DNA from 2 places in the Stenotrophomonas tuberculopleuritidis genome. Region 2 is predicted to be linked to the other one. Evidence: riboswitches for the same ligand, from Rfam matches in the RefSeq annotation. Region 2 holds a riboswitch; the other holds the start of a gene.
What was found. Region 2 has a riboswitch for cobalamin ahead of btuB (TonB-dependent vitamin B12 receptor). Riboswitches for the same ligand answer to the same signal wherever they lie in the genome.
Positions count from the first base shown of each region.

Region 1: linked by a shared signal. The riboswitch ahead of metE (5-methyltetrahydropteroyltriglutamate--homocysteine S-methyltransferase) and the one ahead of btuB (TonB-dependent vitamin B12 receptor) in region 2 are both predicted to bind cobalamin.

Region 1 covers NZ_CP130831.1:270,680-276,293, forward strand. Annotated here, with positions in the region: gene Q5Z10_RS01170 (NYN domain-containing protein) at 1-436, opposite strand, end outside; gene pncA (bifunctional nicotinamidase/pyrazinamidase) at 581-1,207, opposite strand; gene Q5Z10_RS01180 (epoxyqueuosine reductase QueH) at 1,264-1,935, opposite strand; gene metE (5-methyltetrahydropteroyltriglutamate--homocysteine S-methyltransferase) at 1,999-4,296, opposite strand; cobalamin riboswitch at 4,517-4,748, opposite strand; gene Q5Z10_RS01190 (nicotinate phosphoribosyltransferase) at 4,840-5,614, opposite strand, start outside.
Region 2 covers NZ_CP130831.1:556,096-561,709, reverse strand. Annotated here, with positions in the region: gene bioD (dethiobiotin synthase) at 1-522, opposite strand, end outside; gene msrC (free L-methionine (R)-S-oxide reductase MsrC) at 588-1,070, shown strand; gene Q5Z10_RS02575 (TfoX/Sxy family protein) at 1,067-1,429, shown strand; gene Q5Z10_RS02570 (histidine phosphatase family protein) at 1,496-2,074, opposite strand; gene Q5Z10_RS02565 (acyltransferase family protein) at 2,206-3,366, opposite strand; cobalamin riboswitch at 3,393-3,613, shown strand; gene btuB (TonB-dependent vitamin B12 receptor) at 3,731-5,572, shown strand.

The sequences.
Region 1 (5,614 bases), 290 kb from region 2:
CCTTCTGCCGCACATTGGGCTGCAGCTCATCGGCTTGAAGATCGCCGAACGCTCGCTTGCCCTTGAGGAGGTCGTCGAAGGTTCGTGATCCGGTCGTCCACGAACTGAAGTCGGTGAGGTGGCCAAGACGCAGGGCCACTTTGCGCTTCTGCTTCAATGCCTCATGCAGGCTGGATCTGAAAAGTGCTTCGTCGGATCGCGAGTAGTCGATACACAGGCCGGAAATCGGGTTGTGCATCTTCTTGCGCAGCGGTGGGCAGTCGTAGAAAAAGATGCGATAGAGATCCCGTCGATCGCCACTTGAATGCTTGAGATGGGCGATGGCCCATCGATGGGCGACTTCGGCGGCGCGTTGAGCGTTGTAGGCGCTGTGGGGCTCGATGCGACGAAAGCGTTTGATGAAGTAGCCGCCATCAATGAGAACTGCCGTCGGCATACCGTTGCCCTCCTGGCTTCATCCAATGAAAAGCCCCCGGTTCGGCCGTCCCGCGATCTGTTGGGGGGCGTACTTGGAGGGCTGGATGGCTTCGATTCTGCCGGGTTCGAATCAGGCACACAAGCGGCAGAGGCGACACGCCGCCTACAGGATCGCGATCTTCGCCTTGGCCAGCGCCTCGCGCACCATCCCGTCATTGGCCTCGGTCACCGGCCGCGTCAGTTCCCACAGGAACGTCACCCGGAACCCGGATTTCACCGCGTCCTGTGCGCTCCACAGCACGCAGTAGTCGCGCGCCAGGCCGCACACATGCACTTCGCGGATACCGCGCTCGTGCAGCCAGCCGGCCAGGCCGGTCGCCGGACGGGTGCCATCGGGGCCATGGTTCTCGCGGAACGCGCTGTACGAATCCACCTGCTGGCGGGTGCCCTTGCGCAGGATCAGGTCGGCCACGGTCCAGTCCACGCCCGGGTGCAGCACGGCACCGTCGCTGCCCTGCACGCAGTGGTCCGGCCACAGGGTCTGCGGCTGTGCGTGCAGCAGGATGGCTTCGAACGGCAGGTGCCCCGGATGCTGGCTGGCGAACGAGGCGTGGTCGGCCGGGTGCCAGTCCTGGGTGGCCACCACCGTGCGGTAGCGGCGCTCGGCCAGCAGGCGGGCGATCGGTGCCACCAGGGCGTCGCCCTGGTCACAGGCCAGCGCGCCGCCGGGCATGAAGTCCGGCTGCAGGTCGATCACCAGCAGGGCGATGTCGGCGGGCAGGGCGGTCATGGCAGGTCCGTACAACGGAAGAGGGGCGACCAGCGTGGCCGCCCCTCGCACGGACGTCAATCGCCGCCGGGCGCGTCGTTGTCCTGGCCGTAATACAGCAGGCCGATCTGGATGCGTGGGCGGCCCGTCTCGCGGCGGTGGCGGTTGGCGTCGCGCAGCGAGTACACACAGCCGCAGTACTCCTGCTGGTAGAACTGCTCGCGCTTGCTGATCTCGATCATGCGGCTGGCACCGCCGCCCTTGCGCCAGTTGTAGTCCCAGTACTGCAGGCCCTCATAGCGCGAAGCGGCGCGGACACCGCACTCGTTGATCTGCGCCATGTTCTTCCAGCGCGAAATGCCCAGCGACGAGCTGATGGTGTCGTAGCCGTGCTCATGCGCATACAGCGCGGTGCGCTCGAAGCGCATGTCAAAGCACATCGTGCAGCGGATGCCGCGCTCGGGTTCGTTCTCCATGCCGCGCGCGCGGCTGAACCAGTTGTCGGTGTCGTAGTCGCAGTCGATGAAGGGAATGCCGTGCTGCTCGGCGAAGCGGATGTTCTCCTGCTTGCGCAGCTCGTACTCCTTCACCGGGTGGATGTTGGGGTTGTAGAAGAAGATCGCGTAGTCGATCCCGGAGGCGGTGATCGCCTCCATGACTTCGCCCGAACACGGTGCGCAGCAGGAATGCAGCAGCAGGCGCTGGCCGTTGTCGGGCAGGGTCAGGGTGGGGCGCTGGAGTTCGGTCATCGTTCAGTACCGCACGGGCCGCCGGCAACGGCGGCGGCCCGTGCATCGGATTGCGGGAAAGAATCAGGCGACGCGGGCGTCTTCGTGTTCGCTGCGCAGCTCCACTGCGGCGGCGACCAGCGCCTGCAGCGCCGCGCGGGTTTCGGGCCAACCGCGGGTCTTCAGCCCGCAATCCGGGTTCACCCACAGCTGTTCCGGCTTCAGCACGGCCAGCGCCCGGCGCAGCAGGTCAACCATCTCGGCCTTGTCCGGCACCCGCGGCGAGTGGATGTCATACACGCCCGGGCCGATCTCGTTGGGATAGTTGAACTTCACGAACGCGTCCAGCAGTTCCATGCGCGAGCGCGAGGTCTCGATCGAGATCACGTCGGCGTCCATCGCGGCGACCGAGTGGATGATGTCGTTGAACTCGGAGTAGCACATGTGGGTATGGATCTGGGTGGCATCGCGCACGCCGCTGGTGCTGATGCGGAATGATTCCACCGCCCAGTCCAGATAGGCGCGCCACTGCGCGCGTCGCAGCGGCAGGCCTTCGCGGATCGCCGGTTCGTCCACCTGGATCACGCCGATGCCGGCCGCCTCCAGATCGTGTACTTCATCGCGCAGCGCCAGCGCGATCTGCCGGCAGGTGACATCGCGTTCCTGGTCATCGCGCACGAATGACCACTGCAGCACGGTCACCGGACCGGTCAGCATGCCCTTCATCGGCTTGTCGGTGAGCGATTGTGCGTAGCTGGACCAGCGCACGGTCATCGGCTGCGGACGGCTGACATCGCCGAAGATGACCGGCGGCTTCACGCAACGCGAGCCATAGCTCTGCACCCAGCCATTGCCGGTGAACGCAAAGCCCTGCAGCTGCTCGCCGAAATACTCCACCATGTCGTTGCGCTCGAACTCACCGTGCACCAGTACGTCCAGGCCGAGCTCTTCCTGCACGCGCACGGCTTGCGCGGTCTGTTGTTCCAGGAACGCCTCGTACTCGGCCAGGCCGAGCTTGCCGGACTTGAACCGGGCACGTGCCTCGCGCACCTCCAGGGTCTGCGGGAACGAGCCGATCGTGGTGGTCGGCAGCAGCGGCAGCTGCAGCGCGGCGTGCTGCGCGGTGCGGCGCTGCGGGTAGGCGCTGTGGCGCTGGGCATCGGCGGCGGTGAGCGCCTCCAGGCGCGCGGCCACGGCCGGGTTGTGCACGCGCGGCGAACGGCGGCGGCCCTCCAGCGCGGCGCGGTTGGCGGCCAGCCCGGCATCGGCGCTGGCCTTGCCGTCCAGCGCATCGGCCAGCAGGCGCAGTTCCTGCAGCTTCTGGGTCGAGAACGCCAGCCAGCCCTTCAGTTCGTCATCCAGCTTCTTCTCCAGCGACAGGTCGACCGGACTGTGCAGCAGCGAACACGACGGTGCCAGCCACAGCTTGTCGGCACCCCGGTTGACGTGGGCGAAGCGGGCCAGGATCAGGGCGTTGTCCAGGTGCGTGCGCCAGATGTTGCGGCCGTTGACCAGGCCGGCAGACAGCACGCGCTCGGCCGGCAGGACCTTCAGCAGTGCATCCAGCTGTTCCGGTGCGCGTACCAGGTCCACGTGCAGGCCATCCACCGGCAGCCGCGCCGCCAGGCCGAGGTTGTCGTCCAGCGCACCAAAGTAGGTGGCGACCAGCAGCTTCGGGCGCTTCGCCGCGGCCAGCGCCGCATAGGCCCGTTCAAAGGCGGCGTGCGCATCGGGGCCCAGGTCCTGCACCAGCAGCGGCTCATCCAGCTGCACCCAGTCGGCACCGGCATCGGCCAGCTGGCCGAGCAGCTGCACGTAGGCCGGCAGCAGTGCGTCCAGCAGGGCCAGTGCGTTGCTGCCGTCGGTAGTCTTGGACAGCAGCAGGAAGCTGACCGGCCCCAGCAGCACCGGGCGGGTATGGATGCCCAGCGCCCTGGCTTCGTTGAACTCGGCCAGCGGCTTGTCGCCCCGCAGCGTGAACGCCTGGCCGGCATGCAGTTCCGGCACCAGATAGTGATAGTTGGTGTCGAACCACTTGGTCATTTCCAGCGCGCGCAGGTCGGTGCCATCGCGCTGCAGCCCGCGCGCGGTGGCGAAGTAGGCGGCCAGCGGATCGCGCGCCGCCAGCGCACGGTAACGTTCGGGAATGGCATCGAACAGCCAGGCGGTATCCAGTACCTGGTCATACAGGCTGAAATCGTTGCTCGGCGGCACATCCACACCGGCCTCGATCTGCAGCTGCCAGTGCCGCGCGCGCAGTGCGGCGGCGGTGGCCAGCAGGGTGGCGGCATCGTCATCGCCGGCCCAGTGGCGTTCGAGCGCCCGCTTCAGTTCGCGCTTGGCGCCGATGCGGGGGAAGCCCAGGTTGGTAACAGTGGTCATTGCAGCGTGTCCTCATTGCGTATCGGCATTGAGGAACGAAGGAACTGCAGGGCGACGCGTACCGTTGCCGGTCCACGGGCGCCTTGCCAGCGACCTTCGCCCCCGCGGGCGAACCGGATGCCGTGAAAAGGGCGCACGTGACCACGCATCCCGCTCAGGCAGGACGTCGCTGGTCCCGGCAACCCTCCCCGCGGAGAGTCCAGGTCGAGTCAGGGGACGGTCGTGTCCCCCGGCCGGGGCCGGTATTCGGGCTGATGGACACGGGCCGTGCGGCCCACCTAGTACCTGCCGCTTCCCAGGCGCATGCCCAGTGCTGTTGGCAGGATTCGTTTCCATTCACCGCTGCGGGGCAGCTCCGGAATGGGCGCGCGACGCGCCTTCACCGGATTCCCGTTTAAATCCATCCCTTCATTCGCATGAAGAGATGGATACCTTCGGCGTGCACAAGGTAGGCCGGTTGGCGGCAATGGTCAAGGGGCGGCAGCCAGCAGCAGAGGACCCGGCGCGGCGTGCATCGCCGGCCGGGCCCGGGGCGTGGCGGTCTCAGTGCTGGGCCGCGGCGCGCGCGCGGATGTCATCCAGGCGCTGGTCGTGCAGGAGGCGGCCGTTTTCCCACACGGTCACCATCGCATCTTCGCAGCCGGGCGGCAGGCGCTCATCACCGTCGGCGGGCAGCGGCACCGTGTGCAGGCTGCCATCGGCGACCCGCCGCAGCAGGCGCATGCGGCCACGCTTGCTGGTCTTGCCGGCATCGGTGACCGGATCCTTGTAGACATCGGCCCACTGGCCATCGATGCGGGCCGCCGAACACTTCAGCGCGAACTTCTGGGTATCCCGGTCCAGCCGCTGCAGCAGGGCGCCACCCATGCCGAAGGCCACGTTGTCGGCCGAATAGCCGTCTCCGGTCGTTCGCTGCAGGATCGCGCGGATCGTGCCGGGGTTGATGCCATCCCCCTGGATCACGCGCACGTGGTTGAGTACGCGGTAGCCCTTGGCATTGAGCGTGTGCCCAAAGGCCTCGTCCAGCCTGCGCAGGCTTTCGGCAACGATCTCCACCGGATCACCCGAATCCGGGCGGATCACCAGTGTCGCACCCGAGGCCACCACTTCATCGCGCAACGTCGTGCCCCAGTGCTCGCTGATGGCGCGGAAGATGTCGTAGCTGTCCGACACCACTGCGACGATCGCGCCTGGCTTGCCGAACTGGCGCAGCATGTTGCGGTACGCCTCCACTTCCCGCTCGCGGCCCCAGCTGGTGATGGTGCTGTGCTCGGCAGCGGGAATGGAATAACCCGCCATCGGCGCGTGGTAGTGCGCG
Region 2 (5,614 bases):
CACGCCAGCGGCCTGCAGTGCCTGCAGGGTCAGCCGGGCGTGGTTGACGCAGCCCAGCCGCATGCCGACCACCAGCACCACCGGCAGCCGCAGGGCGCGCACCAGGTCGAGCTGATCCAGCTGCGCCGACAGTGGCGCCAGCCATCCTCCAACGCCTTCCACCACCACCACATCGGCCTGCGCCCGCAGGCGCTCGAACGCAGCCACGATTGGTGCCAGCTCGATGCGTACGCCATCCTCGGCGGCGGCCAGTTCAGGCGCCAGCGGCTGCCGCAGCGCGTAGGGGTTGAGGTCGGCATAGTCCGGCACCGGCCAGCTGGCCGCCTGCAGCGCCAGGGCATCCTCGTTGCGCAGGCCCTGGCCCAGATCCTGGCTGCCGCTGGCCACCGGCTTCATGCCCACCGCACGCAGACCACGGTGCCGCAGCGCATGCAGCAGGGCGGTGCTGGCGGCGGTCTTGCCGATCTCGGTATCGGTGCCCGTGACGAACAGGGCAGGCGGCAGCGTGGCAGGCAAGGACATCGACGGCTCCAGCGGATGGCGGGGCTGCATTATCGCCGGCCCCACGTGCTTGCTAGACTGCGGTCATGTTCGCCAATGCCTCGCTCACCGGCAGCAAGCCGGAACAATACGCCCAGCTGCTGGAACAGGCCCGTGGCCTGGTCTACGACGAGTCCGACCGCATCGCCAATGCGGCCAACCTCTCGGCGCTGGTCTACCACGCCCTGCCCGACCTGAACTGGGTGGGCTTCTACCTCTATGACGGCAAGGAGCTGGTGGTCGGCCCGTTCCAGGGCCTGCCGGCCTGCGTGCGCATTCCGCTGGACAAGGGCGTGTGCGGTGCCGCGGCCAGCCAGCGGGTCACCCAGCGCATCGACGATGTGGATGCGTTCCCGGGCCACATCGCCTGTGATTCGGCCTCGCGCTCGGAGCTGGTGGTACCGCTGGTCCGCGGTGATGAACTGATCGGCGTGTTCGACATCGACAGCCCCCGGATCGGCCGCTTCGATGCCGACGACCAGGCAGGTCTGGAAGCGATTGCCCGTGTGTTCGTCGAGGCCCTGGGATGAGCGCGGCCAAGCTGCGCAACATCGGGCCCAAGAGTGCGGCGTGGCTGCGTCAGGTGGGCCTGCGCAGCCGCGAGGATCTGGTCGCCACCGGGGCGGTCGGCGCATTCGTCAAGGTCAAGCGCGCCGGCTTCAAGCCCAGCCTGAACCTGCTGTACTCGCTGGAAGGCGCGCTGCTGGACTGCCATTGGCAGGAACTCAGCGAGCCCCAGCGCGAGGCGCTCGTGCAGGACTACGAAGCGCGCATCGCCGCACACCCGCTGAAAGCCGCCGGCCCGGCATCGGGCCCGGTGCATGAGCAGCGCTTCGACGCCGACGATGACGCCGAAGACAGCGCGCCCGGGTACGCCGACGAGGACTGATGCACGGCCCGGCGCCACACAGGGCGCACCGGACCGGTAGCGCCGGGCCACGCCCGGCGAGTGCACTCACGGCTGCTGCAGTTCCAGCAGTTCACCGACCAGCCCGACGTCAGCGCGTTCCAGCCGGACGCGCAGACGCGTGCCGTGGTCGATACGCAGCGCCCAGCACAACGACATCGGCAGGCCACACACCTGCGACAGCACCATGCGCAACGGGCCGCCGTGGCTGACCACCACCGTCGGCGGTGGATCATCGTCATCCAGCAGGCGATCCAGCGCGCGCGCGATGCGCCGTTCGAAGTGGCCCCAGCTTTCGCCGTTGGGCGGCGGGAACGAATGCGGATCGGCATGGAAGGCGGCCAGCGCGTCCTCCGGCAGATCGAACAGCGACTGCCCGTCCCAATCGCCGAAATCCAGTTCCTCCCACTCCTCGTCCGACTCCACGTCCAGCCCGCGCGGGGTGGCCAAGGCCATTGCCGTATGCAGGGAACGCAGGCGTGGCGAACTGATCACCCGTTCCCAGTGCTGGCCGGCGTAGGCCTCGACCAGCTCCTGTGGCAGGCGGGCCAGCTGGGGGGGATCGCTGCGGCCATCGAGGAATTCATCACGACCGTTGCCGGCATGACGGACCAGGTCGAGGATCATGGCGCGGGAACCGCGCGCATGGGGCGGCCCCGGGGCGGGCACGCGCAGCGCGTGGGACAGGTCGACGATTGCAGCAACATCATGGGCACGACTCACTTCCAGACAGCATCCCCGCAGCGGGGCGCACCATTCTAGCGTGGCCCACTCTCCGCCGGTCCGGAACGAAGGCCTGCGCGAGGCACGGACAATGACGCCATCATGCGCTTGCCCAGCCGTATCATCGGCGCTTCAACGCAGCGGTGCCCCAGCGCGGCCAGCGGCAGCGACACCGCCAGGACCACTGCGGCACATACCAGATAACCGGCTGTTCCCTCACCGGTCACGCCGAGTACGCGGCCGAACACCGGCCCCAGCACGGCAATCACGATCGGATGACCGAGGTAGAGCGAATAGCTCACCGTGCCCAGCCAGGCCGTCGTGCGATTGACCAGCCAGCGTGGGGGGCATTGCGAGCAGCCGAGCAACAGCGCCAGATAGCCCAGGCCGGTCAGCTGCCATTGACCGGCGCCGCTCCATCCACCCACGATCCCCGTCACGACCAGCAGCAGTATCAGCGCGCCGGTGATGTTCAACGCCATCCCCCACCGCCGCGCCGGCGCCGGCGCCAACCGCGAAAGTGCGCTGTGCATGTGGAAGGCCACCAGGCCCATCGCAAACACCGGCCCGTGCCTCAGCCAGCCATACCCCCCCAGCGATGCGGCTGCGCGTGCGCCCAGCCAGCCGTTGCCTGCCAACGCTGCCAGACCCAGCAGGCACAACAGCAGGATCCACGCTCTCCGGCCGTTGTTCACCAGCAGGATCAGCGCGGGGAAGATGGCATAGAACAGCATTTCCACGCCCACCGCCCAGCTGGCCCAGACGATGCCCTGCTCCCAGCCGGGGAACAGATTGAAGGTAAAGGTGGCATTGGCGACGATCTCGGCCCAGGGATGACCGGCATGACTGCCCCGGCCATCCCTGAAAACAGAGAATGCCAGCAGGACGTAGAACAGCGGAGCGATGCGCAGGAACCGGTGCAGATAGAAACTCAGCAACGGCCGACCGCTGGCCTGGTGGCGAGGGAGGGTGTAGCACAGCGAGAACGCGCTGATCACGAAGAACAGGGCGACGCCGGTGGCCCCCAGCTGCAGTATCGGCAACAACCAGCCCGCCACGGGCAGCGCCGGCGCCGGCATCGACTGTACGTGGAACAACACGACATACACGGCAGCCAAGCCCCGAAGTGAATCGAGGAACTGCAGGCGGTCCTTTGCAACCATCATCCAATTTCCAACGGGCGAGCAGGTGACCACCTCACTCTACCAGCTGGTGATGCCGTAGACTGCGCGCACTTCCAGGTGACCTGCGGCCCTGCCGGCAGGTTGAAACGGGAAGCCGGTGACGCGTGGCAACACGCCATGCCGGCGCTGCCCCCGCAACGGTAAGCACGTCAGTTCCAGGCAACCCGCCACTGTGCCGCAGGCATGGGAAGGCGCCTGGACGGTGGCCTCGCGCCACCTGGCGGCGAGCCCGGAGACCGGCCCGGAAGCCTCAGGTCGCGATGCGGTGGGCATGGCGCTGGACGCGCATGGCGATCGCCGTCGCGTCGGCGCTTGCCTGTCCCTGCGACTCCTCCCCTTCGCCGCGCGGGCGTGCGCGGCACCTGGAGTCCCCCCGATGAAGCTGCAGATTTCCGTGTTGTCACTGGCCATGCTGGCCGCCCTGCCCGCGCTGGCCCGCGCCGATGCAGGCACCGCCGACCTGGACCAGGTGCTGGTCACCGCCACCCGCACCCCCATCGCCCTGCAGGACAGCATCGCGCCGGCACAGGTGATCGACCGCGCCCAGATCGAATCCAGCCAGGCGACCTCGCTGCAGGAACTGCTGCAGGGCCGTGCCGGCATCAACCTGACCAACGCCGGCGGCCTGGGCAAGCAGAGCTCGCTGTTCCTGCGCGGCACCAATTCCTCGCACACCGTGGTACTGGTGGATGGCGTGCGCATCAACAGCGCCGACCTCGGCCTGGCGATGTACCAGGACCTGCCGCTGGCGCAGATCGAGCGCGTGGAAATCGTGCGCGGCCCCCAGTCCAGCCTGTACGGCGCCGATGCCATCGGCGGCGTGATCCAGATCTTCACCCGCCGCAACCAGGGCGACTTCGCACCGCACTTCCAGCTCGGTGGCGGCAGCAACGGCCTGCGTGAAGCCAGTGGCGGCATCGGTGGCGGCACCGAGCGCGGCTGGTTCGGCGCCGACATTGCCTACCAGCACTCGGATGGCATCGACGCCTGCCGGGGCTCGGCCACGCTGTTCGCCGGCTGCTTCGCCGATGAGCCCGACCGCGATGGCTATCGCAACGTGTCCAAGAGCCTGCGCGGCGGCTACACCTTCAGCCCGCAGTGGAGCGTGGAAGGCAGCGCGCTGCGCGCCGATGGCGAGAACCACTACGACGGCTACTACAACTACTCCGAAACGCGCCAGCAGGTGCTGGCCGGCAAGCTGCGCTACACCCCGTCCGAACGGCTGGCGCTGACCGCCAATGTCGGCCGCAGCGACAACGAATCGGACAATCGCGGTGATTTCGACGCGCACGGCAGCGCACAGACGCACCGCGACAGTGCATCGCTGCAGGCCGACATCGGCGTGGCCGACGGCCAGCTGCTGAGCGCCGGCGTCGACTGGAGCGAGGACAACCTGGATGGCAGCAGCGCAGGCTATCTGGTCGAAAGCCGCCGCAACACCGGTGTGTTCATGCAGTACCAGGCCCGCTTCGGCCGCCACCAGCTGCAGGCCAGTGCGCGCAATGACGACAATGCGCAGTTCGGCAATCACGCCACCGGCAGCCTCGGCTGGGCGATGGCGCTGGTTCATGGCCTGCGCATCAACGCCAGCTATGGCACCGCCTTCAAGGCACCGACCTTCAGCGACCTGTACGACCCGTGGAGTGGCGTGCCGACGCTGGACCCGGAGACCTCGAAGAGCGCCAACATCGGCATCTCGCAGCAGGGCCAGGGCTGGCATTGGGGCCTGGACCTGTATGAAACCCGCATCGATGACCTGATCACCTATGACGCCGCAACCTTCAGGATGCAGCAGATCGAGAAGGCACGGATCCGCGGCGCCGAACTGACCGGTGGCGTCGTGCTGGCCGGCTTCGATGTCAACGCCCAGCTGAGCTACACCGACCCGCGCAACCGCACCCGTGGCAGCACGCAGTTCGACAACTGGCTGCCGCGCCGTGCACAGCAGACCGCGCGCCTGGACGTGGACCGCCGCTTCGGCGACTTCCGCGCTGGGCTGACCGTGCAGGGCGCCGGCAAGCGCTACGACGATGCCGCCAATGCGGTGAAGCTGGCCGGCTACGGCACGCTGGACCTGCGCGCGGAATACGCGCTGACGCCGTCGTGGTCGGTACTGGCACGCGCGGCCAATGTGTTCGACCGCCGCTACGAAACCGTGGCGTGGTTCAACCAGCCCGGTCGCGAGTATCAGCTGAGCGTGCGTTACCAGCCGAAATAGCAGAACACGCCATCGACGCATGGCGTCGATCGACAGGATCGG